2 regions of the Pasteurella dagmatis genome follow, and region 2 is predicted to be linked to the other one. Evidence: riboswitches for the same ligand, from Rfam matches in the RefSeq annotation. Region 2 holds a riboswitch; the other holds the start of a gene.
The links. A riboswitch is a leader RNA that binds a small molecule or an ion and turns the genes downstream of it on or off. The one in region 2 is predicted to bind thiamine pyrophosphate.

Region 1: another riboswitch for thiamine pyrophosphate. It lies ahead of CKV78_RS07870 (ABC transporter ATP-binding protein); the one in region 2 lies ahead of thiB (thiamine ABC transporter substrate binding subunit).

What each region holds. Positions count from the first base shown of each region.
Region 1 is NZ_LT906448.1:1,720,599-1,735,704, forward strand. Features, by position in the region: gene ilvY (HTH-type transcriptional activator IlvY) at 1-618, shown strand, start outside; gene CKV78_RS07835 (TonB-dependent receptor) at 681-3,014, opposite strand; gene rarD (EamA family transporter RarD) at 3,160-4,035, shown strand; gene aroE (shikimate dehydrogenase) at 4,372-5,181, opposite strand; gene CKV78_RS07850 (Sua5/YciO/YrdC/YwlC family protein) at 5,185-5,736, opposite strand; gene CKV78_RS07855 (DNA topoisomerase family protein) at 5,742-6,293, opposite strand; gene CKV78_RS07860 (Maf family protein) at 6,312-6,914, opposite strand; gene rmuC (DNA recombination protein RmuC) at 7,013-8,632, shown strand; TPP riboswitch at 8,717-8,820, shown strand; gene CKV78_RS07870 (ABC transporter ATP-binding protein) at 8,899-9,621, shown strand; gene CKV78_RS07875 (ABC transporter permease) at 9,621-10,373, shown strand; gene tenA (thiaminase II) at 10,499-11,152, shown strand; gene CKV78_RS07885 (ABC transporter substrate-binding protein) at 11,175-12,122, shown strand; gene thiM (hydroxyethylthiazole kinase) at 12,641-13,444, shown strand; gene thiD (bifunctional hydroxymethylpyrimidine kinase/phosphomethylpyrimidine kinase) at 13,437-14,249, shown strand; gene thiE (thiamine phosphate synthase) at 14,304-14,966, shown strand; gene CKV78_RS07905 (MFS transporter) at 14,959-15,106, shown strand, end outside.
Region 2 is NZ_LT906448.1:493,262-508,367, reverse strand. Features, by position in the region: gene CKV78_RS02425 (FecCD family ABC transporter permease) at 1-33, opposite strand, end outside; gene CKV78_RS02420 (heme/hemin ABC transporter substrate-binding protein) at 64-849, opposite strand; gene CKV78_RS02415 (PDZ domain-containing protein) at 859-2,214, opposite strand; gene CKV78_RS02410 (TonB-dependent hemoglobin/transferrin/lactoferrin family receptor) at 2,300-4,564, opposite strand; gene bioB (biotin synthase BioB) at 4,816-5,829, opposite strand; gene thiQ (thiamine ABC transporter ATP-binding protein) at 5,890-6,531, opposite strand; gene thiP (thiamine/thiamine pyrophosphate ABC transporter permease ThiP) at 6,524-8,134, opposite strand; gene thiB (thiamine ABC transporter substrate binding subunit) at 8,145-9,149, opposite strand; TPP riboswitch at 9,188-9,279, opposite strand; gene glnE (bifunctional [glutamate--ammonia ligase]-adenylyl-L-tyrosine phosphorylase/[glutamate--ammonia-ligase] adenylyltransferase) at 9,426-12,368, shown strand; gene CKV78_RS02380 (class I SAM-dependent methyltransferase) at 12,428-13,915, opposite strand; gene CKV78_RS02375 (saccharopine dehydrogenase family protein) at 14,148-15,106, opposite strand, start outside.

The sequences.
Region 1 (15,106 bases), 1.1 Mb from region 2:
CAAATACTCAGTGGAGAACTACGAATTTTCTGCTCTGTAACTGCTGCTTATAGTCATTTGCCAGCAATATTAGAGCGTTTTCGCACACTTTATCCAAAAGTGGAAATCCAGCTCACCACGGGCGATCCCGCAGCGGCTTTACAGCACATACAAACGCAGCAAGTCGATCTTGCACTAGCAGGACGACCTAAAAATCTACCAAGTAGTGTAGCATTTCATCACATTGATGATATTAACCTTTCACTCATTGCACCTCGCATCAACTGTCCTGCGACACAATCGTTACAAAAAACACCGATTGACTGGCAAAAAGTCCCTTTTATTTTACCTGTCGAAGGACCTGCCCGTCAGCGTATTGATCAATGGTTTAAACAACAAAAAATTAAACATCCTAAAATTTATGCTACTGTCGCTGGACATGAAGCTATTATGCCAATGGTTGCCCTAGGTTGTGGCGTCGCAATGTTACCTGATGTTGTGATCAAAAATAGCCCAGTAAATAGTCAAATCTCTATTTTGCAATTAAATACACCAATCACACCTTTTGAACTCGGTCTTTGTATCCAAAAAACACGATTGATAGAGCCATTACTCAAAGCATTTTGGCAAATGTTATAATTATAAAAAAGGTAGTAAATATAATATATTACTACCTTTATTTTCTTATTATATCGTTTAGCTTAGAACATTAATTTCACACCTAAACGTGCGTTTCGACCAGGTAAAGGCGCAAGGAAACGAAGTTGTGAATTATTCAATCTTGCCTCTCTATTTGTGAGGTTCTGAATATGAAATGATACTTCTAGTTCAGCTTGATTAAGCGGATAAACATAAGATAAACCCAGATCCACAAGTGTAAAGTTTTTTACTGGTAATTCATCATCCACTTCTTTTGTTACACGTTTTTGTTTTAAGTAATGCACTATGGAAGCAAAGCTTTTCCAACGCTGCCACTGTACAGTGAGATCGCCTCCTACTCTAGAAGTAGGAAGATATGGCAAATAACCAATTCTTTTTGTATCAATATGATTAGAATCTAATTTTAATTTATTTTGGACATAGTCAGTAAAAAAGTGCCATGTAAAATCACCAAAATTATTAGTGCTATGTTGATAAGTTAAATCCAGCTCAAGACCATTCATTTGTAAAGGTGCTTGTCGCCATTCTTTCACTACGAGTCCTGATCTGGAAATACCCGTATAACCTAAATAGTTAAATTGACTGAAATCTCGACGGAACCAAGTCAACTCAGCACTAAGTTGCTCCCAATTTATACCAGTTGAAATTTCCCAATTACGGCTCTTCTCGTTTTTCAGACGACCATCCCCATTTTCTTCAATTAATAAAGCATAATGGTTATTATCAGCATATAGTTCATTTATTTCCGGAGCCCTTTCTTGCCAACTACGTTGTAGTCTTAAATACCAAGCATCCATTGGTTGAAATAAAAATCCTGCATGTGAATTTTGAACAAGAAAGGCTCTACTTTTGGAATAAGCACCGCCTTTACCACCAGATGTAATACGATTTGTCGTATCTACCACATACTTCACTTTATCCCAACGTTGCCCAATTTCAATCACAAAAGGGGACCATTCTATTTTCTCAAGAACGAATAAACCTTTAGTATCTGTATTCACATTTGGTAAATAGCTGTCTTTTCCACTTGACATCACTTTTTGTTTATTCCATTCCGTACCAAAAGAACCAACTAAATGATGATTAAAGAGCGGTTGGTGATCAAAACTCAAACGGTAATAATCACTATAAGATTTCAAACCATTAGATAAATGTATACCTAACCATTCTTTATCATGGCTTTTCTGAAAATTTAAGTGTAACTCTGCTTTAGCTATTAACTTAGAAGAAGATAAGCGTATTCCTTTCACATTCAATCTATTCGTTTCATTCGTCACAGAAATAGGCAAATAGGTACGTTTTGTTGGTGTACGGCTAGTTAAATATGCAAAACCGGGTACACCATAACGAGTATTAAAATGAGATAATGCGGCCCCAATATAACCTTTATCATAGATATAACTTGTTCCCAATGTGATTTGCTTAGTTCTCAACTGTGAGTTTGGAATACGCCCATCGAGATTAGGCACATATTCTGTGAGTGGGCCAAATTTTTCAGCGTAATAGGGGCTACCTTGCACATATTCTGGATTTGGTTTATTTCCACCACCCGACATATTAGTATATTTGTCACCTTCAGATAGTCCATAATCAGGATCTTTATAATGATCTAAATAAAACTGACTAATATATTTAAAATACTTAGGGTTGATTGAAGCAGTTTTTTCAATATCCACCTGACACTGGCGGCGTAATTCTGTATTTGTTTTCAAATAGTCATAGTCATAACAAATACCATCTTTACTTCGACTCGGGATTTTACGAGAAGAGATTTCACTTAATGATGCATCAAAATACCAAGCAACATGTGATTTATTATTCCCTTTTAATTGTACCTTATAAGTATTTAGTGCATTAAACCCTTGTTGCCATTCAATTTCTCCACTAAAAGGTTTCTCTGCTATAGTATATGGAATCGAATCATTATTTAAATTCACTGCTCCGCCAATACTTTTGCCCCCATATAATACAGAGGCGACACCACTTTTGATAATCTGGATCTCTTTTACAGAAGCAAGATTAGCCGAGGTAGCAAGGTTACCAGAAACAGCCGCCATATCTTGTAATGGAATATCATTTTGCATGATTTGAACACGCTGTCCTGATAAACCACGAATAATTGGACGTCCAGAATTTGGACCGAAATAATTATTTTGCACGCCCGTTACATTTCGTAATGCATCACCTAAAGTATCCGAACTTGTTTGTGACAATTTTTCTTTTGATAGTACGACATTAGACGATAAGCCACTTAGATTAGCCTTATTATTTATTACTGTATCTAATACACTGATTTCATCTAATGAGGCCGAATTTGCTAAAGAAAGCATAGGAAATAGCCATAATAGACCTAATTTATTAAATTTGATTGACATAGTCATCCCACTTATTTTTTAATAAAAAAAAAGATTTTAATCAAAAAATTTAAGAATACAAAGAAATAATGAATTTATTTTAAAAATAAGGTAGGCTCTAAATTCCCTCTATCTAGAAAAGTTGATACCTTATTGGAGCAATAAAATGGTAAAAGGCATTCTGCTTTCACTGTCAGCCTCAGTGCTATTTGGCTATCTCTATTATTTCTCAACGCTTCTTCAGCCTCTCGGTGGTGAGGATATATTTGGGTTTCGTATTATTTTCACTCTACCTTTCGTCATTGCTGCTGTGTTTTTATTTAAACAAAAACAAGCACTTCTACATTATTTTGAACGTATTAAACCGCAACCTCTGTTAATTTTAGGCTTTTTATTTAACTCGGCGATGATGGGGATTCAAATCTGGTTATTTCTATGGGCACCTAATAACGGCAGTGCGCTAAGCGTGTCTTTTGGTTACTTACTTTTACCTTTAGTCATGGTCTTAACTGGACGCATTATTTTCAAAGAACATATTTCAAGGATTAAATTTTTTGCTGTCGTCATTGCGGCTATTGGTGTGTTTTCCAATATTATTTTAAAGGGTGGGCTTTCGTGGGAGGCTCTTTTAGTCAGTTTCGGCTACAGCACTTATTTTGCTACGCGTAAAATACTCAAAATTAACGATCTTGCAGGTTTTTGTATCGAAATGAGCTTATTATTGCCAGTTTGTATCTATTTCGCTTTACAAGTCGATCTTAACGCAGTACAACAAGTCAACCCAAACATTTTATGGTTACTGGTTTTACTTGGTTTAATCAGTGGTGTTGCACTCAATACTTATATTGTTGCCAGTAGCTTACTGCCTATTAACGTACTCGGCTTATTAGGCTATGCTGAACCGATTATGATGCTATTTGTATCATTTTTAATTGGTGAGCAACTGGATAGTGAAACTATTCCACTCTTTATTTGTTTAATGATCTCCATGCTCTTGTTCATGAGTGAAGGATTGATTCGATTAAAACGACGCTATAAATAATCTCACAGTCCAACTCAGGTTTTCAGTCGTGCAAAGCGTTAATTTCTTCGATTTTTGAGACTAGACCCGCTTTTTTTACAGCAGAAGTGAGGATGAGCACCCGAAGTCCGTACTGGATATACAGTTCTTCTTTCGGTGTCAGATTTCGGATGTCGAGGAGGGGTAAATCATTTCTAATGCGCTATACTAATGTGCGCTGGCAGCAACAAAAAACGAGAGCATGTGTTACGCAATTTAGCTTTTATTATAAATTATTAAGTAATAATCAGAGAAATAGAAAATTTATCATTTTAACAGCTAGCAAAGTAATCAATAATCATCAGATAAGTAATAAAGTTAAACTAGCTTTCTATCTAGCAACAATTCAAACTCTGGCATCACTCCTCGCCACAATTCAAAAGAGTGTGCAGCTTGCGCAACAAGCATACCAAAGCCATCGCTGATGTTTTGCTTACCTAACCGCTTACAAAGTGCAATAAATGGCGTGTCGATATCCTTGGCGTATTGCATATCGTAAAGTGCGGTGGCTTTTTGCAAAATTTCTGGATTGACGTTGACGGTCTGTCCGTGTAAGCCCGAGGACGTCGCATTAATGATTAAATCAAATTTTTGCAATGGAATATCGACCAATTCAACAGCCTCGATCTTGCCATATTGGGCAAATTTTTGTGCTAAATCTTCTGCCTTACTTAATGTGCGGTTCGCTAACACAATATGTTGTTTAGCTTGTAATAGGGGCAGTAACACACCTTTTGTTGCCCCACCTGCGCCTAAAATCAGAAGTGTTTGCTCAGGTTTGAGCCAACCTAAACGTTGTAAATCACTGACTAAGCCCGCACCATCTGTATTATCAGCATATAAACGTCCGTCATCTAACTTTTTCAAAGTGTTACAAGCTTCAGCTGTCAAACAACGTTCGCTGTGAATATCTGCTAACTGAAAAGCTCGCTCCTTAAAGGGGGCAGTGATATTGCAGCCTTGCGCTCCTTTATCAAAAAAGACACGCAACTGCTGTTCAAAATCTTGTTCATCGCCGAGCATTGCCACATATTCTATTTGCTGTTGAGTTTGCTCAGCAAAAATTTTGTGAATTTGTGGTGACTTGCTTTGTGCAATTGGGTTGCCCCACACCGCATATGTATCCATAGTTTAACCTTGCCTAAAAAGTTGATGAGTAAAAAGATCGCGGATCTCAGACGGATTCGTCGCACTGCCAACGGGTAAATCTAACACAGGAAAATCCTCACCAAATTGCGCTCGCACTTCTTGTGCGCTACGGCAAGGTGGCAAAGTGGTGAGATTGGCACTAGTTGAAGTTAACGCAAAGCCCGCTTGCTCACAGAGTTGCTTCACCGCATCGTGCTGACATAAACGCACCGCAATGCTGTCGAATTGTCCAGTTAAAAATTTTGGCGTACTACTTTTTGCGGGCACGACCCAAGTGATTGGGCGATCATATTGTGTCTGCAAGCGTTGCCAGTGTTGCTCATCAAAATTTGCGGTCTCAATAAAGGGCAATAAAAAGTCTAAATGAGGTGCAACCAAAATCAGCCCTTTCTCAATTGGACGTTGTTTCAGAACTAATAATTTTTGCACCGCACTTTCGCTATTTGGGTTACAACCTAAACCAAATACAGCTTCTGTGGGATAAGCCACAACGTCATTTTGTTTAAGTTGTGCAACGATTTGTTCAATATTCATTAAAATTAAATTTCCGAGTCAAAAATATAGCGACAACTTTTATTCGCACATTGAAAAGTGCGGTGAGTTTCCGTTTCTTTTTTCAATGTACAAACTGGGCTTTCACACGCAGGACAAGCCACTAAATACGGCTTACTAGGTAACGTAAATTTACATTGAGGATAGCGATTACAACCATAAAACACTTTGCCTTGACGCCCACGACGTGCCACCAATTCGCCTTTTTGGCATTCAGGACAAGGAACCGTTTCTTGCGCCTGCTCCTCTGGTTCATCGTGAACTACAAAATGACATTCTGGGTAATTGCTGCAGCCAATGAACATACCAAAATGTCCTTGTTTTAATACTAACGGATACTGGCATTCTGGACATTGCTGTTCTAACACTTTCAGAATTTTGCTTTCAGAATGTGATTGTAAAGGTCTTAAATAATCACAAGCAGGGTACGCGCTACAACCTAAAAACAAGCCTTTTTTACCCTGTTTGACCTGCAATAAAGCGTTGCAAACGGGGCAATGTTCTTCTTGTTTTGTATGTTGAAAAAGGCGTTCGCTCATTGGTGTTCCTCAGTTAAATTAAAACAATTCTACCCCAAACGTCTTCAATAATGCCACGCTTTCAAACACAGGCAACCCCATTACACCCGTAAAACTGCCCTCAATATGCTCAATAAACGCACCGCCTAATTGCTGAATCCCATAAGCACCTGCTTTATCCATCGGTTCGCCTGTTGCGATATAGCCTTGAATCTCATTTTCCGTTAAGGTTTTAAAATGTACTTTGCTGATTTGCACTGCTGTTTTCATTTGCTGATCATTCGCAACACAAATCGCCGTAATCACCTGATGTGCTCTGCCTGACAACGCACGCAACATCTGTGCTGCATCAGTTTCATTTTCTGGCTTGCCTAAAATGTTATCATCTAAAATCACTGAGGTATCCGCAGAAAGAAAGGGCAAGTGCGGTACATTTTTCGCAAGTTTTTCCTGTTGCCACTTTTGGCGTGCTGCGTGATTTTTCTCAATCGCCATACGCAATACATAATCCGCGCCCTTTTCATTCGCTAGCGGCGTTTCATCAATATCGCAGCAAAACACGTCAAATTTAAAGCCGAGATTTTGCAAAATCTGTGCACGACGTGGGCTACTTGAGGCAAGGTAAAATTGGGAATGAGACATAAGCCAACCTGATAAATAAAAAAGATTATAACCTGTTAGGATAAATCCGCCACTTTCCTTTATACTTTAATCCTTCGTTAAACTTATGGAAAGACTTTATGCTATTTGAACTGACCGCCTCACAATCCCTGCTGATTATTGGTGCTCTGACTTTTTGTTGTGTCATTTTATTGTTTATCAGCGCGCGTCGTAAACGTGACAGCCAAGAATTGCAACAAGATCTCAATAAAACCATCGAAGATTTCAATCAATTATTAAGCAAATTTGAAGCATTGCAACAAACCAAAAGCCAACTTGAACAAGCAGTGGTGAAATATCAAACTAATGCGGAAGGGTTACAAGTGCGTTTGATTGAACGTGATGAAAAGTTAGGGTATTTGCAAAAAGAACTTGATGAAGAACAAGCTCGTCATAATGAAATTTCAGAAAAAATCACCGCACTTAAAGAACGCTTTGGCATTGCTTCTGCGCAAGCGGAAAGTTTAGAAAAACAACTTGAACATAGCCAAAGCAATTTCTATCGCAAAGAGCAAGAGAATCGTGAATTAGTGGAAAAATTGACCGTACTTTCACAAGAATTTACTGAGCTAAAAACCACACTAGCGGAAAAAGAAAAAAACTTTGCCGAGCAACAACAAAATATTGAGCAAAGTAAGCAACAACTAAGCACAGAATTTCAAAATCTCGCCAACCGTATTTTAGAAGAAAAAAGCCGTAGCTTTAGCCAAAGCAATCAAACCGCATTGGACAGTTTGCTCAAGCCATTTCGTGAGCAAATTGAGGGTTTTCAAAAACGAGTGAATGAAATTCATTCTGAGTCAGTAAAAGGCAATGCGGGTTTAGAAGCGGAAATCAAAAAAGTGTTGGATATTGGCTTAAATATGTCTCAACAAGCGGATAATCTGGCGTCTGCGCTAAAAGGTGAAAAGAAAACCTTAGGTAATTGGGGTGAGGTGCAATTAGAACGTGCGTTACAATTAGCGGGCTTGATTGAAGGCGAACATTACGAAGCACAAGCGCATTTTAAAGACAGCGAAGGCAAACACAATTACCCTGATTTCATCTTGAATTTACCAGATAACAAACATTTGATTATCGACAGCAAAATGTCGTTGGTAGCCTATGAAAGTGCGGTCAATTCTGATGATGAAATACTGCGTCAGAGCAAACTACGTGAACATATCAAAGCGATTAAAAATCACATAGATGATCTGTCGCGCAAAGATTACAGCAACTTGATTGGAATGCGTAGCCCGAATTTTGTGCTGATGTTTATTGCCGTTGAGCCTGCCTATATCGAAGCCATGAAAATGGATCCAAGCCTATTTAATTATGGCTATGAGAAAAATGTGATTCTAGTGTCGCACACCACTTTAATGCCAATTTTACGCACAGTGGCAAACTTATGGCGTATCGAACGTGGCAATGCAGAAGCAAAAGAAATCAGTGCTCGTGCTGGAGAAATTTACAATCAAATTTGCGTCGTTGCGGAGCGTCTTAGCAAGCTCGGTAACACACTTTCCACTGTAAGTTCGCACTATAACAACACCGTGACGGCTCTAGTTGGTCAACAAGGCTTAGTCGGCAAAGTTGAACGTTTCAAAGACCTCTCCGCCAAAGCCAACAAAGTCATGCCAAACGTCGAACTGTTACACAATGATGTAGAAGTAGAACGCTTGCAAGTGGTTAAAATTGAAGAAAAAATAGACAACAAATAGCCGCAATATAAATTAATAACGTGACAAAGATCACATTTCTTTAACAAATATCTTCTCTTTTTAGTAGAGTAAGGTAGTCTTATCGCACTTTAGTCGGGGTGCCTTACGTTGGTAAAACGTAAAGCTGAGATGATACCCGTGAACCTGATACAGCTAATACTGACGTAGGAAACTAATTATGCGAACACTTTCATTTTCTTTGATTTTTTCAACTTCCTTATCTCGCTTATTCCTATTTCAACGCTAATTAATTTATTGTTAATACAATGAATGCAGTTGAAATTCGTTCACTCACATTGACCTATAACCAAGAACCTTTGTTCTTAGGGTTTGATTTTGCTTTACCTAAAGGAAAGTGGACAAGTATTTTGGGTGCTTCTGGTGTGGGAAAATCCACATTGTTGCGCGCTATTGCAGGGCTTGAGAATGAGGCGAAAGCGCAAGGGGAGATTTGTTTTCCGCATAATGAAAAAATCAGCTATATGGCACAACAAGATGCGTTATATCCTTGGTTGTCTGTCATTGATAACGTTCAATTGGCTCAACATCTAACCCATTCAAAAACGTTAGAAACACAAACCCAAGCACAGCAGTTGTTAGCTGCGGTCAAAATGGATATGCACCAACACAAGGCTTGTTATCATTTATCTGGTGGACAAAGACAGCGTGTCGCCCTTGCCCGTACATTAATGCAAGACGCAGAAATTGTTTTAATGGATGAACCTTTTTCGGCATTGGACGCCGTCACCCGTTTGCAATTGCAAAATCTCGCTTGTGAGTTGCTAAAACACAAGACCGTTTTATTAATCACCCATGATCCGCAAGAGGCGATTCGATTAAGTGATGAAATCTATGTGTTACAAAATTATCCCGCGACGCTTTCAGAGAAAATCGCCCCCACTGGCACGGCTCCTCGTGAATTAGTGCAAGATGATTTGTGGCAATTGCAGCAGCATTTACTTACTCAGTTAATGAAAGGGGCGGAATAATGCAAATCAAAACGCTCCTTAAAGTCACGCTACTTTCATTATTATTGCTTGGATTATGGCAAAGTGCGGTCAGTTTTTTTGATGTTCCACGCTATATGTTGCCACCACCTACCGAAGTTTTCGACCAACTTGCTAGCCGCTACGATTTATTGTGGGAACACGCACAAGTGACCTTATTAGAAATTGGGCTAGGGCTATTTTTAGGCGTCACATTAGGGCTGATTTCCGCTCTACTTTTGAGTTTATCGCGCCATTTATCCGCATTTTTATTACCGTTATTAGTCATTTCGCAAGCCATTCCTGTTTTTGCGATCGCACCGTTATTGGTGCTGTGGTTTGGCTATGGGTTAGCTTCCAAAATCGTAATGACGGTGCTGATTATTTATTTCCCTGTTACCGCTGCTTGTTATGACGGCTTACGCAACACACCAAACCAATGGTTAGAGCTGGCAAAAACCATGCAAATATCACTGCTTCCGATGTTATTTAAAGTGAGATTACCCGCTGCATTGCCCTCTTTTGCATCAGGCTTACGCATTGCAGTATCCGTAGCACCTATCGGGGCGATTGTCGGCGAGTGGGTTGGTTCATCACAGGGACTCGGCTATTTAATGCTCCACGCTAACGCTAGAATGCAAGTGGATTTAATGTTTGCGGCGTTATTCGTTTTAATGATTATCAGCTTGTGTTTGTATTTCAACGTGGATTATTTACTGAACAAATGGCTACCTTGGGTGAGGTTTTTAAAATAATCAGTCAAAAGAATAGCTTAACAATTTTTGAAAAAACAACCGCACTTTCATCATTAGTGAATTAGGTTCCTTTTCTTTGGCGAAACAAAGAAAAGGAATAAACAAAATCAAAAAGGAATACAACGATGTCAACAACACAACAACTTATCAACAATGCAGGGCAATATTGGCAAGAGTATGTGCATCACACCTTTGTTCAACAACTGGCAAATGGCACGTTGCCGAAAGCCTGTTTCCAACATTATCTAAAGCAAGATTATTTATTCCTGTTTCAATACAACCGTGCACTGTCATTGGGTATTTATAAAGCCGAAAATTTTGCCCAAATGAAAACGGCTCACGAGGCAATCGGTGCATTGTTGCACGAAATTCAATTACATATTCAATTCTGTGGAAACTGGGGAATTGATGAAAAAACGTTATTCAGCACTGAAGAATCTGCCGCTTGTGTGGCTTACACACGTTATGTGTTAGACGCTGGAATGACTGGCGGTCTAGCTGAGCTTTATACTGCTATCGCCCCTTGCGCTATTGGTTATGCAGTGATTGCAAAACACATCGTAGAAAGTGGTGTAAGCCCCGAAAACAACCCGTATCAGGCATGGATTGATGCTTATTCAGGTGAGGAATTTCAAACTGCTGCACAAAATGCAATTGAAGCATTAGATGCGTTATGTGCAGGTTTAACCGATACACAACTTGCTAAATTACAACAGATTTTTAATACCGCAACCCGTATGGAATCTGCATTTTGGCAAATGGGATTAGATTTAAGCTAACAAGAAAAAAGGAGACAAATACATGCAAAACATCGTGAAAAATACGCTTACAGTTGCGCTCGCAATGGGCGTGAGCCTTTCTGTATCTGCCAAAGAAAAATTAACTTTATTGCTCGATTGGTTTGTAAACCCAGATCACGCAGCCATTATCGTGGCACAACAAAAAGGTTATTTTGAACAACATGGCTTAGAGGTTGAAATTGTTGAGCCTGCCGATCCTTCTCTACCGCCAAAATTAGTGGCGGCAGGTAAAGCGGATTTAGCCGTTGATTACCAACCACAGTTACAAATCCAAGTGGCAGAAGATTTACCGCTCACTCGTGTTGGCACCTTAGTAGCAACGCCATTAAATACGTTGATTGTGTTAGAAAAAAGTGACATCAAAACCCTAGCCGATTTAAAAGGCAAAAAAATTGGTTATTCAGTGAGTGGCTTTGAAGACTCATTGTTAAAAGCCATGTTGAAGTCCGCAGGTTTGACTAGCAAAGATGTGGAAATGGTGAACGTCAACTGGTCACTTTCCCCGTCTGTGATTAGCGGTCAAGTGGACGCTGTGGTCGGCGGTTTCCGTAACTTTGAATTAAACCAAATGCAATTAGAAAAACAACCAGGTCGCGCGTTCTATCCGGAGGAAAACGGGGTGCCGGTATATGATGAGTTAATTTTAGTGGCAAACAAAACATCAATGACAAAAGAAAAAATTAGCAAATTTTTAACCGCACTTGAGCAAGCTACCATTTACACTATGAACCACCCTGACGATGCGTGGAAATCATTCGTGGCGTACAAACCAAAAGAATTAGATAACGACCTCAACCGTTTAGCGTGGAAAGATACTCTACCTCGTTTAGCCTTACGTCCAAGAGCGTTAGACAGCCACCGCTATGAAAGAATGGCGGAATTTTTGAAAGAAAATGGCTTAACGAAAGTGGTTAAACCGTTGAGTGATTATGCGGTAGAAGTGAAATAGCTTCTTACTTTCTTTGCTTCGCCAAAGAAAGTAAGCAAAGAAAGGCGACCCTGATTTTTCTTTTCCCTTCGCTTATTGCTAACTTTTGGAACTAACTTTCCAAACTCACTTGCTTCGCAAGCTCAAACAAGGAAAGTTGTTCTCAAAAGTAAACGCAACCGCTACGGCGAAAAATAAGGGAATAAAAGAAAATAAATCTGATTTTAAAGAACAATTTAAATTCGGTTAAAAGTCATCGCACTTTTAATTAAAAAACTCGATAAAACGAGGCCCCGTGTAAGTTGCCCGAATGGAAAAGGCATTTTTAGGAAAATAAGGTTGCGTAGCGAAGTGAAGACAACTTATTTTCCGTTAAGAAAATGGCTTTGAAATGAGGAAAAGCAACTTAGTCGGGTCTGTTTTCTTTTTGCCTACCTTTGCTTTGCACAAGCAAAGAAAAAGTAGGTCGCACATCGTGCGAAACCCGATAGAACTAAACTGATAAAACTAAAACATCACAAAACAAAAGTACAACCAATATGTTAAAACCAAAATACCTACAAAAAATCAAATCTCAAAACCCTCTCATCCACAACATTACCAATGTGGTGGCTGCAAACTTCTCTGCCAATGGATTGCTTGCGATTGGGGCTTCGCCGTTAATGTCTGCTGCGATTGAAGAAATGGAGGAAGTGCCACGTATTAGCAATGCATTGGTGATTAATATCGGCACCTTAATGGGGAAAGAAGTCGCTGCAATGGTGTTAGCGGGTAAAACAGCAAACCAAGTGGGTATTCCAGTTGTGTTGGATCCCGTGGGAGTGGGAGCAACCCGTTTCCGTAAACAAACTGTCGCTACGTTATTAAAAGAAGTGAAATTTGCCACAATTCGTGGCAATGCCGGCGAGTTAGCCACAATTGCAGATGTGGACTGGAAAGCGAAAGGTGTGGATGCAGGCAACGGCAATGCTAATGTCGCAGAAATTGCTCGCATTGTTGCTGAAAAATATCACTGTGTAGTGATGATCAGCGGTGAAACGGACTATTTAAGTGATGGCAAACGCCATGTACAAATTCACAACGGCACACCACTATTCCCGAAGATTACGGCATCAGGTTGCTTATTAAGTGCAGTTTGTGGTGCGTTTTTAGCAGTAGCGAAACCTGAAGAATATTTTGATGCCATGGTTGAAGGTTGTACGACTTATGCCTTAGCTGGCGAGTTAGCTGCTAAACAATTAAGCGATACACAACACGGACAATTTTATGTGGGCTTATTAGATCAATTAGCCAGTATTTCCCCAGAACAAATTTCACAATTAGCGAGAGTATCTTATGAGTAATATTGCACAAGCCTTAACCATCGCAGGCTCTGATAGCGGTGGCGGTGCGGGTATCCAAGCGGACTTAAAAACCTTCCAAATGCGTGGTGTGTTTGGTACTTCGGCGATTACCGCCATTACTGCACAAAACACGTTGGGTGTGTTTGATATTCACCCGGTTCCATTAACGACGATTGAAGCACAGCTGAAAGCTATTGCGGACGATTTCCACATTTCGGCATTTAAAATCGGAATGTTAGGCACGGCAGAAATTATCGAATGTGTGGCGAATGCACTGAAAAAATACCAGTTTGGCAAAATGGTATTAGACCCCGTAATGATTGCAAAAGGTGGGGCACCGTTATTACAACAAAATGCAGTGAATGCGTTGAAACAGCATTTAGTGCCAATGGCAGAAGTGATTACACCAAACCTACCTGAGGCAGAAGCCTTAACAGGCATTAAAATTGTGGATGATAAGACCGCACTTGAGGCGGCAACCTTATTACAGCAAATGGGCGCAAAAAATATCGTGATTAAAGGCGGTCACACTGAAGATTCACAAAGCAGCGTTTGTCGTGACTGGATTTTCACCCCAACCGAAACCTTTTTCTTAGACAGCCCACGTTTCCCGACGAAACATACTCACGGTACAGGCTGTACCTTCTCAGCTTGTCTAGCGGCTGAATTAGCGAAAGGTAATTCTATTGTTGATGCAGTAAAAACCGCAAAGGCGTTTATTACCGCAGCGATTAGTGATCCATTAAACATTGGTCACGGACACGGACCGACAAACCATTGGGCCTATTCCAAAGTGGAAAAATAAATCGAATTTGCACAAAAGTGCGGTCAAAAAACACAACGTTTTGAAAGGATGTATATGAACAAAATTGAACAAGCAATGCGACTGTATTTTATCGCAGGCACACAAGACTGCCCGAATACAGGGGGAGATCCTGCTGAAAATCTATTGAGGATTTTAGAACAGGCATTAAAAGCGGGGATCACCTGTTATCAATTCCGCGAAAAAGGTAAAAAGTCCTTACAAGATCCAGTAAAAGTGAAAGAACTTGCGATGAAATGTCGCGATCTTTGTCGTCAATACAATGTGCCTTTTGTGGTGAATGATGACGTGCAACTGGCGATTGAAATTGGGGCTGACGGTATTCACGTTGGGCAAACAGATATGGCAGTCGCCGATGTTGCCGCACTTTGTCATAGCAAATGTTTTATTGGCACCTCCGTCAATACCCTTAATCAAGGGCTTGCCGCACAAGCTAACCCGCTTATTGATTATTTCGGCACGGGTCCCATTTTCCCAACCCAATCAAAAGAAGATCCAAAACCTGTTGTAGGTGTCGAATTCATTTCTACGATTCGCCAGAATGGGATCGATAAGCCAATCGTGGCAATTGGTGGTGTCACTGCTCAAAGTGCAGGAGAGCTACGTCAACGTGGTGCTAATGGCGTAGCTGTCATTTCCGCTATCGCACAATCAAATAACATCACAAAAACAGTTCAGGAGTTGCTAGGGAATGCGTAATAATCCGCGTAAAGTTGCTGTTGCGACGATGGTCGGCACTGCAATCGAATATTTTGATAATTATATTTATGCAATGGCCGCGGTGTTAATTTTTAACCACCAATTTTTTAACAGCGAAGATGCAATGTCGAATGATCTTG
Region 2 (15,106 bases):
AATAAAAGCAAAAAACAAAGAAAGTTTTTTCATTTGAATCACTACATCTGCTTCACGAATGGCTTATTTTGCTAGATTATGTAAACGTTTTAATACTTCTGGTGTGTTTAAACCATAACGTAAATAGTCATTTGCAGACCAAAAATAAATATGACCAGATTTAGCCGCGGGGCTATTTGCAATTTCAGGACGCTCAAGCAATTTCTCAACTCCACCGATAACTTCTTTTTGATGCTCTGCAACAATAATTACATCGGGTTTCGCAGCTAACCACGCTTCGCGGTTAAGAGGTTTGATTCCTTCTACATCAACTGCAGCATTCACACCACCAGCTCGACGAATCAATTCATCTGCTGCGGTATTTTTACCTGCCACAACACGGCCATCATAAGTTAATAAATAACGTTTACCAGTGTTTGGTAACGGCTTAATGCCAGTTTCCCAAGCACTTGCTAATTTATCCGCTTGCTCTACTTTAGAAATCAGCTTGCCCACTTCGCGAATCGCTTTACCAAAAGCTTCAATATTATCTTGTGGTAAGACGTTAACTGTTTTTACACCAAGTTGGTTTAAGTTATCAAAAATCGTTGCTGGCATTGCCATATAAGAACCTAACACTAAATCAGGTTTAGTTTCTAAAATTGGCTCAACCGCTAATTTACGGTGAATACCAATCACTGGTACTTTTTCTACCGCTGGATTCATTGCCGTTTGATCACGACCTACAATTTGGTCTGTACTTTCTAATGCAACTACAATGTCAGCCGTATCTGGCGTTAAAGTCACAATACGTTGTGCATAAGCAAAAGGTTGAACGGCTAATAATAAAAGTGTAAGCAGTTTTTTCATAATAACGTCCTATTGAATAGTAAAAGTTTGCATATTTTCAGGTTTTACCTGTTGAATTTTTCCATTTAACTCTAGCTCAATCATCGAATCTGCTTTAAATGGCAATAGCGAAAAATCAATTTCTAATTCTGAAACACGAGAAGTTTCTATAAGTAAACGATTCTCATTTACTTCAGCCCTTACCTTACCTGAAATTGGCTGTTTAGCAAAGACTTGATATTCATATCCTTCAGGAAATTGACCTGATAGCGTAAAAATTTGGCTATTTCTCTCCACAGTTAGTGTGGTTTTATCCCCCGCTTTCTTTGTTGAGAGATAATTAAAGGCAGCATAACGATGATCTAACTCTGTATCTTCCATTTTCAAAATAATATCGCCTGCTTGCACACCCATTTTTTCTGCCGCACTGCCTTTTTTATTAAAAGAAGAAACTTTCATTCCTTTTCCTGTATAGCTAGCATCTAAAATCATCCCAAAAGAGGCTTTATCATTAACCATTTTAAGCTCGTATGGTGTATGCCATTCTTTAGCCGTTTCTGCAGGATTAAGTTTAGTGATCTTTAACCACGCAAATTTATTCGAAAAATCATCCGCACTTTCAAACGATATTTTTGTAATCGGCTGACGTTGATGATTATCGATAAAGGCCTTCACCTCTGCCGCAATAGTTGGAAAATAACTCATTTCGTGATTGCCTTCAGGGCTACGAAATACCACCTCTGAATGATATTCTTTTATTTTTTCGATTGTAGGTTGCATTAATCGCACAGGATAAAGCATATCGGATTGTGTATTCACGATGTATAACGGCTTATGATTTAAGTTTTCTAAATAAACGGGGGATTTACCGATTGTCGCCGCGACACTTAATGACCCATTGAGGGAAATAAATCCAGCAAATGGCGAAGATTGTGTCGTAGCAAAATATAATGTGCCAGAACCACCATCAGAGAAGCCACTTAAAAAGATCTTATCTTCATTAACCGCAACTTCTTGTTTAATCTTATCGATTTCAGCCAACACCATTTTGATCCCATTTGGTTCAAACCAAGTTGCGCCCTTTTGTCCATAAGGGAATAACACATAATATCCGCCTTCGTCCGCCAATTTTACCAAGGGCGATTTCTGTGCAGACTCTAATGGATTAATACGTAATGTAGTGGCTGAAACTGCACCGTGCAAATACACAACTAAAGGGTGCTTTTTGCCTTGTTCAAGGTTTTTAGGCACATACAAAATATAAGGTCGTTTTTGGCCATCTTCGCCTTGATATTCAAAACTTTTAAATTCCCCCTGTGCCATAGCAACTCCTGTCACGAAAGATAATAACAACAACCAAAATGTTTTAACTAATTGTTTATTCATTATTTCTATTCCTTTTGTAAACTAAAAAAGTGCGGTCAATTTTGCGAAAAGTTTGCAATAATTCACCGCACTTATGAGGACTTCTTTAGAATTTTAATTCCACGTTAATCGTATAATTGCGTCCCGGTTGGGTATAACGATCGATGGTTTTGTTATCTGGAATTTCGACTACATCACCAAAGGTCCAATATTTCTTATTAAATAGGTTGAATACCCCAGCACGAATTTCAACGTTTTTCACAGGTTGGTAATAAACGGTGAGATCCCAAACACCATAGCCCGGTGCTTTGAAGTAAGAATATTCAACGTTCTTATCCATATAAGTGCCAGGATTACGTTTTTTATCTGACCAACGGAATTTTGTGCTAAAGCCCCAAGTATCTCGTTCATATTCAATGCCAACAACACCATTCAACGGATGTGCCGTTGCTAATGGTTTCTTCGGATTCAATACATAGCCTTTCATCCACGCAACTGCATTGGTTAATGTCCAGTTATCCGCAAATTGCCACGCAGTAAATAATTCTGCACCATAGGTTTTTACTTTACCTTTATTGCCATAATACACTTCACGCAAACAACCTCGACAAGGTGGTAATACTTGCTCTGGACTTAAGAAATTTTTGTATTGGTTATAATAAGTATTTAAACGAGCTTTGAAGGTGTCCGATACATAAAGCAAACCAAGATCAAAACTATTCGCCTCTTCTGGTTTCAAGTTTGGATTTGGATTAATTTTATATTTTCCCATTGGTCCCATATTCATTTCCGCACCTACACCAATGTATTGTGGGTTTGGTAGTTTCTTCGCATAAGCATAGCCTGCTAACAACGCCAATTCATCAGAAATCGGGATATGCAAACGCACACTTGGGGATAAGGTGCTATACGTTAATTTTTTATTTACCGCAGCTTTATCTTGGGTTGGCGTTGTGTCTAAATGACTAGATTTGAATCTGCGTTCTTCATACTGATAACGTAACGCTAAATTTAATGCCATATCATTTACAAAGGTCATTTGATCTTGCAAACCTAAACTATAATTTTTGGTGATCGTTTTTGGGAATAAACGGAATTGGTTATCTTCCGCCAATGAATTTTTACTTTGACGTTGATAATCATCACCACGTAAACGATCTAACTCATCTCGTCTAAACTCAAGGCTATTAGATAATCGGTGCTTAACTGAACCTGTCTCGAAATGGGTTTTTAACTCAGATTTAAGTCCGTAAATACGATGCGTTAATCGGTTATTATTTTGTGTTGTTTCGTTTAATTTATTACCATTGGTTGCCGAACTTTCAGAATATTGATAAGTCGTATCATTAATTTTCAAACGTTGTGAATAGCCTTGGAAATTAATTTCATCTAACCAATCACTTTCTGGTAAATAACGATAAACAAATCCCGCACGCTCACGAGTAAATTTATCTAATGATGTCGCTGTAGTAACTTTATCAGTTCGAATAGCGGGTGGTTGGTTTGGATTTCGTTGCATTAATGGACGTGAAATCGTTTTTAAAAACTCATCACGTTGGGTATTTATTTTTCGCTCATAGCGTTCAAAGGTTAATTCAAGACGATTTGCATCTTGACTAAAATTCAATTTCGCTAGAATGTTGTTTCCTTTCGTTTTTTGATCATTGGAAACTGTTTTGTCATCACCGTTTTCATCATTTTCAGCAAAATTATCAAACTCTTTGCTATCACGCTGAGTCAGCATTAATAAGCCTTCCACAAATTGCGAATGCACAGCTAAAGTTGCTATTTTGGTATGTGCACTGTAAGTGCTGCGATAACCATATTTTAATCCGGCATAAAACGGTTTATCTGCGTGAACAAAATCGCTCGGGTTGTAAGTCATCATATTGACACTACCACCTAACGCACCATTGCCATAAAGCGCAGAATTCCCTGATTTATCAATGTCGACTTGGCGCAAAGTTTCTGGTTCAACAACATCAACACCCAATTTACTGGAAATATTACGCCCTACACGAGGGCCTGCATCTTCAAAAGGTTCTGTTAATGGAATACCATCAATGTTCATTTGAATGCGTTGATGACGAATACCGCGAATATTGTAGCCATTGTGTCCCATACGCATATTGTCAGAGTCAACATCTACGCCCGGCTCGTACTTCACAATGTCTTCAATGTTTTGTGCGCCTGTTCGTTTTAGCTGCTCTTTTCTAACAGTAGACTGAGTTGGTGTGGTATAAGTGCTATCCGAGGTGTAAGATGACACCACAATTGGGGCTAATTCAATGGTTTTATTGCCTTCAGCAAAAGCCATTCCAGTAATAGTTAAGCTCACAAATTGTGCGATATAAAGAGGTTTAATTTGCATAATTAAATTATCCATACATTTATTAAAACAATAATGATAATAATTATCATTATATAGTCAATTGTATGTATTTCAAACAGTCGACTTTATATCTTTGCTCTAAAAATGAACTGATCCTATCACTTATAATTCACTAGACATTTTTCTCGAAATATAAAAAAATCTCCCCCTTTCATTTTATTTAACGAATGAAAGAGGGAGATTGAATTCTACCTAAAAATCATTATTTTTAGACCGCACTTTAAATAATATTAATCTGCTGAACAATAACGATTTTCTTCTGTTTCTGGCTCTAAATCTAATTTCGCCATTAATAATTGGTCACCATCTTCTTCTGGATTACCAGTAACTAATAACTTATCACCATAGAAAATGGAGTTAGCCCCCGCCATAAAACACATCGCTTGCATTTCTTCAGACATTCCTTGACGGCCTGCTGATAAGCGCACATAACTTTTTGGCATTGTAATACGAGCCACTGCAATCGTGCGCACAAATTCTGTCCAATCTAATTCTGCCGCGTCTGCTAATGGTGTGCCTTCCACTTTCACTAATTGGTTAATTGGCACAGATTCTGGTTGCGGATCTAAATTCGCAAGGCTTGCGATTAAACCAGCACGCTCTTTACGAGTTTCATTCATCCCCACGATCCCACCACAGCATACTTTTAATCCCGCTTTACGCACTTTGCCTAAGGTGTTGATGCGATCATCAAACTGGCGAGTACCAATCACATTGTGATAATGTTCTGGTGCAGTATCTAAGTTGTGGTTGTAGTAGTCTAAACCTGCGGCTTTTAAATCTTCCGCCATGCCGTCTTGTAATAAACCAAAAGTTCCGCAAGTTTCCAAGCCAAGGGCTTTTACTGCTTTGATAATTTCAGTAATTTTCGCCACATCTTTTGGTTTTGGACCACGCCAAGCAGCCCCCATACAAAAACGCCCTGCGCCACGTGCTTTCGCAATTTTCGCTTTTTCGACAATCTCATCAATTTCTAATAATTGCTGATTTTGTACACCTGTTTGATAGCGTGCAGACTGTGGGCAATAGCCACAATCTTCAGGGCAACCGCCCGTTTTGATCGACATTAAAGTCGATAATTGAATTGCTTTTGGATTAAAGTTTTCACGATGTATTTGTGCTGCACGATACACTAAATCCAAAAATGGCGTTTCAAATAATGCTTCTACTTTACAAACAGACCAATATTCCAAAGAAGGATGAGGGGTTAGGGTTTTTACTTGAAAAGATGTTGCTATTGTCATAATTGTTTTCCGTTTTTATACCACAAAAGTGCGGTCTATTTTCCATTAAAACTGTGAATTTCAAAGAGATAAATTACTGATCCTACCATTCTCAATTTGAATAATACGATCCATTTTATCTTTTACTTCAGTTAACTGATGTGTCACCATCAACAAAGTCAATTTTTTGTCATCACATAACGTTAAAAGTAAATTTAACATTTCAGCACGCAATTCAGAATCGAGCGCAGAAAAAGGTTCATCTAATAATAAAATCGGTTTATCACGTAATAAACAACGTGCCAATGCGACACGCTGTTTCTGTCCGCCAGATAAATTTTTCGGTGATTGTGATAATAACTTACCTAAACCAACCGCATTTGCGACTTGCTCTACTTGCTGAGTTTCAAGTGCGGTCAATTTTAAGCTAGGTTTTAATCCTAAAGCGATATTTTGCGCTACGGTTAAATGAGTAAATAAATTATTTTCTTGAAATAACATTGAGATGGGGCGTTGATGTGGCAAAGTTTGGGTATGGTTTTCATTGTTTAACCAAATTTTACCTTGTACGGCAAATTCGAATCCAGCCAATAAATTCAATAAAGTACTTTTCCCCGAACCACTTGCACCTACAATTGCGACTTTTTGTTGTGTTGGAACAGACAAATCAAACAAGAAATCCGCACTTTTATATTGAAAGTGAACCTGCTCTAATTTAATCATTTCCTTCTTCCTTTTGTCGCTCAATCACCACAAAGATCAATATGCATAATATCAATAAAATAAATGCGGTAACTGACGCTTCTTGGCTACGATAATGTCCAAGCTGTTGATACAGCAAATGAGGTAATGACGTAAAATCTTGGTTACCAAATAAAGCAATCGCAGTAAAATCACCGAGCGATAATGCGAAAGCCAATGCAAAAGCATATTGCATCGGTGCCCGTAGTTGGTGCCATTCAATTAAGCTAAAACGCTGCCAACCTTGAATATTCAAAGACTCACATAATTTTTCATAATAAACCATATTGTTATGCATTGGCACTGCTAAAATACGTAACACAAAAGGCATAGCCATTAGAGCGTTACAGCATAGCACAACCGCAAAAAGGTGTAATGTTGAAAAATCGATTTCACGCAATAACATAAACAAACCAATAGCTAGCACTAAGGTAGGGATGGCTAAAATCATCGTACCAACACTGATAATACTTTGCGATAACAGAGAATAGTGCAACCAAGCTAATCGTCTTGCTAATAACAATAACGCCACAGACATCAACACCGACAATAATGCTGATGTTGGTGCAATCATCAACGAGAAACTCAGTGCTCGCCAAAGTTGCCCACTTGCCCATAACTTTAAAAACTTGCCAGAAAAAAAGGCAGAAATTAAAGTATTAAATAGAGGCAACAACACAAATAAACTTACCACGATGATCAAAAAAATTTGCCAAATTTGTACCGCTCTTGACTGTCTATCTTGCCAATAATTTTTGTTATGTGCCACTGTAGCGGGAGCTTTGCCCCACAAGCTACTTAACGTAAATAACAAAAAGCAAATCACAAACTGTAACAATGCAAATAATGCAGCTTTGGGTAAATCAAATTCAAATAAAATCGCTTGATAAATAGCCACTTCTAACGTGGTATATTTCGGGCCACCGCCTAACGTTAACACGATTGCAAAACTTGTAAAACAAAGCATAAAAATTAAAGTGAAAACGGAAAAAACTTGCTGGCGTAAATAAGGCAATTCAATCAAGCGGATAAATTGCCAACCACGTAAATTGAGCTGTGCAGCAAGCTGGCGTTGTTGAACAGGAATGCTCTGCAAACTTTGCAAAAACATTTTGCAAGCCAGTGGAATATTAAAGAAAAGATGAGCAATTAAAATACCTGTTAAACCATAAATATTGGGTGCCCAATCACTCCCCCAAAATGCAGCGAGTTTTGCTAACCAACCCGAACCACCATACACACCTAGCAAACCAAAAATTGCCACTAAAGACGGTAAAACAAAGGTTAGAGAGAATAATTGAAGAATAAATCGCTTACCTTTGAAATCTTGATAGAAAAAAGCGCGAGCCACAAGAAAGCCAAAGAAAATCGATAATAACGCAGATAAAAACGCTTGCCACAAGCTAAATCTTAAAACGTGATGCAAATACTGATCTCTGAGCAGTTGTTGCCAGCCATAATCCCCTTGTGCAGAAAAAAGCGAAAATAAAGCACTACCACAAAATAGCAACAAAAAGGCAATCACAAAAATTCCGCCCACATAATGCGATGGGCGGAAAGTCTGATGGAAAAAACGCATTGGCATTATTACAAAATTACTTTGTTAATGTTGCCTGCCATACTGCAATCCAGTTTTTAAGCTGTTCTGCTGTCACTTTGCTGGTATCTAGCACCTTTGCTTTCAACTGTTTTTCTTTTAATGCATCAAAGTGCGGTTCAATTTTGCTGTGAATAACTGGTAACATCACATTGCTTGTCACCAAATGTTGTTGTGCTTCTGATTGCACTAAAAAGCTTAAGAAATGATCTGCACAAGCATTGTTGCGATCAATCACTTTCGCCGCAGTTTCAACTTGTAATACGCCGCCTTCTGACAATTCTGTCGCTACATATTGATCTTTTTGCTCAAACACTAAATGATACAATGGTGATGTGCTGTAACTTACCACTAAATCAGCTTCGCCTTTTAAGAATGCGCCGTAAGTATCAGACCAACCTTTACCCACAGTAACAGTGTGTTTCGCTAACGATTTCCATGCATTTTCTACTTCATTTTGCGGATATACGCTGTTCATCCAAATTAATAAACCACGTCCAACGCTACTGGTGCGTGGATCTTGATAAATCACCTTCAAATCTTGGCGTTCAACTAATTCTTTTAAACTTTTTGGTGGATTTTGTACTTTCGTTTTGTCGTAAATAAAAGCAAATTGTCCGAAATCATAAGGTAGGAATGTTTGATTTTTCCATTCAATTGGGAGTGAAAGTTGTGCTAAATCCACATTATTTTTTGTAAATAAGCCGCTCTTTTCAGCTTCTTCTAATGCATAATTATCAAGACCAACAACCACATCCGCTTTTGTTTTTTTACCTTCTAAGCGTAAACGGTTGAACATTGTGCCTGAATCACCGAAAGCTGTGAAATTCACTTGACACTGTGGGTGTGCTTTTTCAAATGAGGCCTTCACTTTTGGACCTGCCCCCCAATCAGATGTAAATGAATCATAAGTATAAACATTCAACGCTTGGTTTTGCGCAAATACAGAGATGGAGAAAGTGGAAAGTGCGGTTAAAAATAAAGAAGTTTTTAATTTAGACATTGTGTCCTCTCTTGTGATTTCATCAAAAAAGTACACAGTAATAATGACTATTAGTTTCCTACGTCAGTATTAACTGCTTCAGGTTCACGGGTATTATCTCAGCTCCTTGCAAGCACCCCGACTAGGCAAATAAGTCTATAATATTTCGTAGAAAAAGGACAAGATTTATTTTCTATAATGTTAAAAATAGAAATTTCATGCTAAAGTCAAGCAGTTAGCCATTGAAATACTTGGCTTATGATGATTGAGTTTCAATCTTTAATCATAGGATAGTTTATGCAATTCGCCCTTACCCAATTCGATAATCAGCTTAACCAACTTGCCGAGCTATTAATTCAGCATTTTCCAGAACAATATAACCAGCCTATTTTTCAGCAAATTGAGCAACAGAAAAATGATCCTCAAACCGTAATCGGGCAACTTTATATTGCGATTAGTTTGTCAGATTTTTTTGTAGACACTTTAAAAAAACAACCGCACTTTTTACATCAATGCTGGCAGAAGGCACTAACTTTCTCTGACTGTACTAACTACGCTGAACGCTTAAACAAACTGCTCATTTCCACAGATTCAGAAGAACAGCTTTATAAAGTATTACGCCAATTTCGCTATCGTGAAATGGCAAAACTCAGTTTTTGCCAAAGTTTAAATTTAGGCACAGTAGAAGAGGTTTTTATTCGCTTATCACAATTGGCGGAAAGCTTGATTATTGGGGCAAGAGATTGGCTCTATCAACAAGCTTGTCTTGAAATGGGCACACCAGTTGATGAAGAAGGTCAACCACAGCAACTGTATATTCTCGGAATGGGTAAACTGGGTGGATTTGAACTTAATTTTTCTTCTGATATTGATTTAATTTTCACCTATCCTAGCAATGGTGAAACCATTGGGGCGAGACGTAGCGTTGATAACAATAAATTTTTTACCCGGTTAGGACAACGCCTAATCAATGCGTTGGATCAATATACTGCCGATGGTTTTGTTTACCGTACCGATATGCGTTTACGCCCTTTTGGGGAAAGTGGTTCGCTTGCATTGAGTTTTAATGCATTGGAACAATATTACCAAGAACAAGGACGCGACTGGGAACGCTATGCGATGATCAAAGGGCGTATTTTAGGCATAAATCCGAAAGATCCAAATGTCAGAATCTTACAGCAACTTCTACGCCCTTTTGTTTATCGTCGCTATATTGACTTCAGTGTCATTCAATCTTTACGTGAAATGAAAAGCAAAATTGAGCGTGAAGTGCGCCGTCGCGGCTTAGTTGATAACATCAAATTAGGTGCGGGAGGGATTCGTGAAATTGAATTTATTGTTCAAGTTTTCCAACTGATCCGAGGTGGACGAGAGATTCGCTTACAACAACATGAACTTCTAAAAATTCTGCCAGAAATTACCGCACTTGACTTTATTTCAGAACAGCAACAGCAAGATTTACTACACGCCTATTTATTTTTACGCCGTACTGAAAATATTCTGCAAGCTATTCACGATCAACAAACTCAAGTATTGCCTGATAACGAACTAGATCGTTGGCGTTTAGTACAAGCTACGCAATTATTTACCCAATGGGATACAAAAAAACAAGCAAAAAGAGTTGAATACCCTATTCAAGATTGGGCTAGCTTTTATACGGTGTTACAACAGCACCAACAAAAAGTGCGGTCAGTTTTTAATAATTTAATTGGTGATGAAAAGGAAAGCGAAAAAAATAACGAAGATAATCACTGGGTCGATTTTCTCGATCCTGACTTAGAAAATAGCGAGCTTACGATAATGTTGGAAGAAAATAACATTGCAAAAGCACATTTTGAGGAAATCATTGATAAACTGAATCAATTTCGAATGGAACTTTGCCGCCGCCCTATTGGCTCTCGTGGACGAGAAGTATTAAATCAATTATTACCATCCCTTTTGCAACATATTTTCCAACATCAGGATTACCACCTTCTGTTGCCAAGAATGTTGAATATCGTGGAAAAAATTCTGACTCGCACCACTTATTTAGAATTATTGGTGGAACATCCACAGGCATTAAAACAATTAATTGAATTATGTGCAAAATCTAAATTAATCGCGGAACAAGTCGCTCGTCATCCAATTTTATTAGATGAATTATTAGATCGCAAAGCGTTGCTAAATCCACCGCCTTATACTGAATATTCCGATGAACTCAAACAATATTTATTACGCTTGCCTCCCGATGATGAAGAACAAATTATTGACGGTCTACGACAATTTAAACATGCCACGTTATTACGAGTCGCATCTGCTGATATTCTTGGTGCATTACCAGTAATGAAAGTCAGCGATCATCTGACCTTTTTAGCTGAAGCCATTATTGATGCGGTAGTGAATTTAGCGTGGCAACAAGTGACGGCTCGCTTTGGTAAACCTGAGCATTTGACAGAAAATGAAAAGGGCTTTTTAGTGATCGGTTATGGTAAATTAGGTGGCATTGAACTTGGTTATAAATCAGACTTGGACTTGGTTTTCCTCTATCAATCCACTCAAAATAGCCAGACTGTCGGCGGTAAACGTAGCCTAGATAGCAACCAATTTTATCTACGTTTAGCACAAAAAATCGTGAGTATTTTTAGCGTGAATACTTTTGCGGGAGTTTTGTATGAAGTGGATATGAGACTGCGTCCATCTGGTGAATCTGGCTTACTTTGTAGCACAATTTCAGCCTTCAAAGATTATCAATTACAAGAGGCATGGATGTGGGAAAAACAAGCGTTAGTAAGAAGCCGTGCAGTTTATGGCTCGCCCGAATTACGCCAACAATTTGATGAAATTAGACAGACAGTCCTGTGTGCCCCACGTGATATTACAGCGTTAAAAAACGATGTAGTAGCGATGCGTGAAAAAATGCATTCGCATTTAGCACAAAACAATCCTGAGCGTTTTAATATTAAAACTGATCGTGGTGGAATCACTGATATCGAATTTATTGCACAATATTTGGTACTTGCTAATGCCCCCAAAAATCCAGCGCTTTCCGTTTGGTCTGATAATGTACGAATTTTTGATGTAATGGCAGAAAGTGCGGTGATTTCCCAGTTAGTTTGTGAGCAACTAAAACAATGTTATGTGGACTTACGTAATAAAATTCATCATCTTGATTTGTTAGGTTTGCCTCCTCAAACTAGCTCTGATGAGTTTCAAAAAGAACGTGCTTTTATCCTGCACATTTGGCAACAATTGTTTAAATAAACAAATCTCAACTAAAAAAGAAGACGCAATATGCGTCTTCTTACTTGCTTAATTGTTTATTATTCATTCATTAAGTGAGATTCAATAAAATAGCGGATGTCTTTAATAAATCGTTCTACAACAGTGAGGGCTTCAACGTTAGAATTTTCATTTTCTGTGACAACTTGCCATTCTCCATCATTGATTCTTCCCATCACAAAATCAACAAGTTCTTGATCTGTTTTTGTCCCATCACATTGTAAGATAGTTTCTAATTCGTGCTTAGATAAGCTGAGAATATTCCCAACAAAGTTAGACAAACTGACTACTGGTTTTGCAGTTTCCAAATGATAAGCAAAATATTTTGCATATACAGGTTTTAACTTCAATTTTTCTGTTTCTATCACTGGAATATCACGTGCATAAAACTCTAATTTTTGATTATAAATTTGGGTTAAAATAGCCGCATAGCCCGCATTTTTATCACCTTCAACATAATTATCAATAAATGCTTTTACATTAACCATTTTGGGATAAAAGCGTGATAAAAAACTGATTAATTCTGGAGGGTTATCATCTTGAACTCTGGCACGGATATAAAGGCTGTCTAAATCTTTTACTTTGATGTCACGAGAAATATTACATTTTTCTTTATTTTCAAGATGAGTAATGATGCTAGTTCTGAATTGGCTATGTAACAGATAATCATAATATTGCTCTTTAAGCACGTGATTATTACCACATTCTTGATTAAGTTTTGCTTCAATTTCCTCATTTTCAAAAATTGGGAAAGTCTTATTTAAAGTTGCATCACAGATATGCGCTAAGCCATTTCTTTCTAATAACGCATTAAATTCATATAAATAAAACGGATGATTATATTCTTCGTGGTACTCGTGATATACATAATGATCATCGCCATCATCAACTCGTTGACAAATATCTTTCACGGTGGGATTGCCAATAGCAAATTCTTTTAAAAATGCAACCGCACCTCGACCGAAGGCTAATTTATCTAATGAAGTAAAACTCTCATTATATTTTGCAAAAGTATCAGCACGGAAACGCATAATATCTCGAACCACTTCTAAAGATTTCCATCCCGGATAAGTGTTATAAGAAATTATAGCTGATCCATTTTCCGCTAAGTTATTTTTGACAACTTGTAAGATTTTATCCCTCACAAATTCAGGTACCCAACTGAATACGCCGTGGCAAATAATATAATCAAATTTAACATCCTGATTTTCAAAGCAAGAAATATCTTGGCAAAGTAATTCTACATTAGTAAGTCCAAGCTGCTTCACAACTTCTCGACCACCTTCAATTTGCTTTTCGGACAAGTCAATTCCCGTAAATTGTGTATCGGGGTTTGCTAATGCATAAGAAATAATATTTCCACCAAAACCACAGCCAATTTCAAGCACCTTCGCTCCTTTAATTTCAGGTGTTTGAAAACCTAATAAAGACAAAATCGCTTTTTGTCTTTCTGGTAAAGTATGTACAAAACTTTTTGAAATATAAGGAAGCTCATTGTAGCTTTCTTTAATTCGCTCTATATTTTCCATTTTTCAGTACTCGCAGATATTCTTATAAAATATGGATAACAACATAATGTGTTTAAACTTTCTTATCAGTTAGTTTTTATATATCTATTATATTTATTTTGCTTGAACAGCAGAACTTTGCCATTGTAACAAGCTGAATGGGTTAAAGAAAGTGCGGTTAAATTTTTTCAAAATTTTTATTAATACAAAAAAAGCACAAGTATTAACTTGTGCTTTCAATGATAAGTCAGAATTAGAAACTTAATTCACGATCACCATTTTCATCTTTAATGCGGTTTGGCAAGCCAATTCTGTTTAAAAGATTCAAAAATGGTTTTGGATCAAGCTGCTCAACATTACGCATCTCACCGACATCCCATTCACCTGTGGCAATCAATAATGCAGCGGCTACCGCCGGCACTCCAGCAGTATAGGAAATGCCTTGGCTACCGACTTCTTCATAAGCTTCTTTGTGATCTGCGACATTATAAATAAAGATTTCTTTCTCTTTACCGTCTTTTTTACCTTTCACCAAATTACCAATACAGGTTTTACCAGTATATGTTGGTGCTAAAGAAGCTGGATCTGGCAACACGGCTTTCACGACCTTAATTGGAATCACCTCTAAACCTTCAGCGGTTTTTACAGGATGAACCGATAATAACCCCAGATTCTTCAACACATTAAATACATTAATATAATGCTCACCAAAGCCCATCCAAAAACGGATATTCGGGACATTTAAATGTGTTGATAACGAGTGTAGCTCTTCATGACCTGTCAAGTAAGAATTTTGCATACCGACTATTGGCAGATCATCCGTACGCTTCACTTCAAACATCTTGTTAGCTACCCATTGACTATTTTGCCAACTCCAAACTGTCCCTGTAAACTCACGAAAATTCACTTCTGGATCAAAGTTAGTAGCAAAATAACGACCGTGGCTCCCTGCGTTAATATCAATAATATCAATACTATCTACGCTATCAAACTCATCATTGACTGCATATGCGGCATAGGCATTAACAACCCCAGGATCAAAGCCTGCACTTAAAATTGCAGTCACATTGTTTTGTTTACATAACTCACGACGTTTCCATTCATAGTTTGCATACCAAGGTGGTGTTTCGCAAACTTTACTTGGATCTTCGTGCATTGCGGTATCAATATATGCAGCACCAGTTTCAATACAAGCTTGTAATACGGACATAT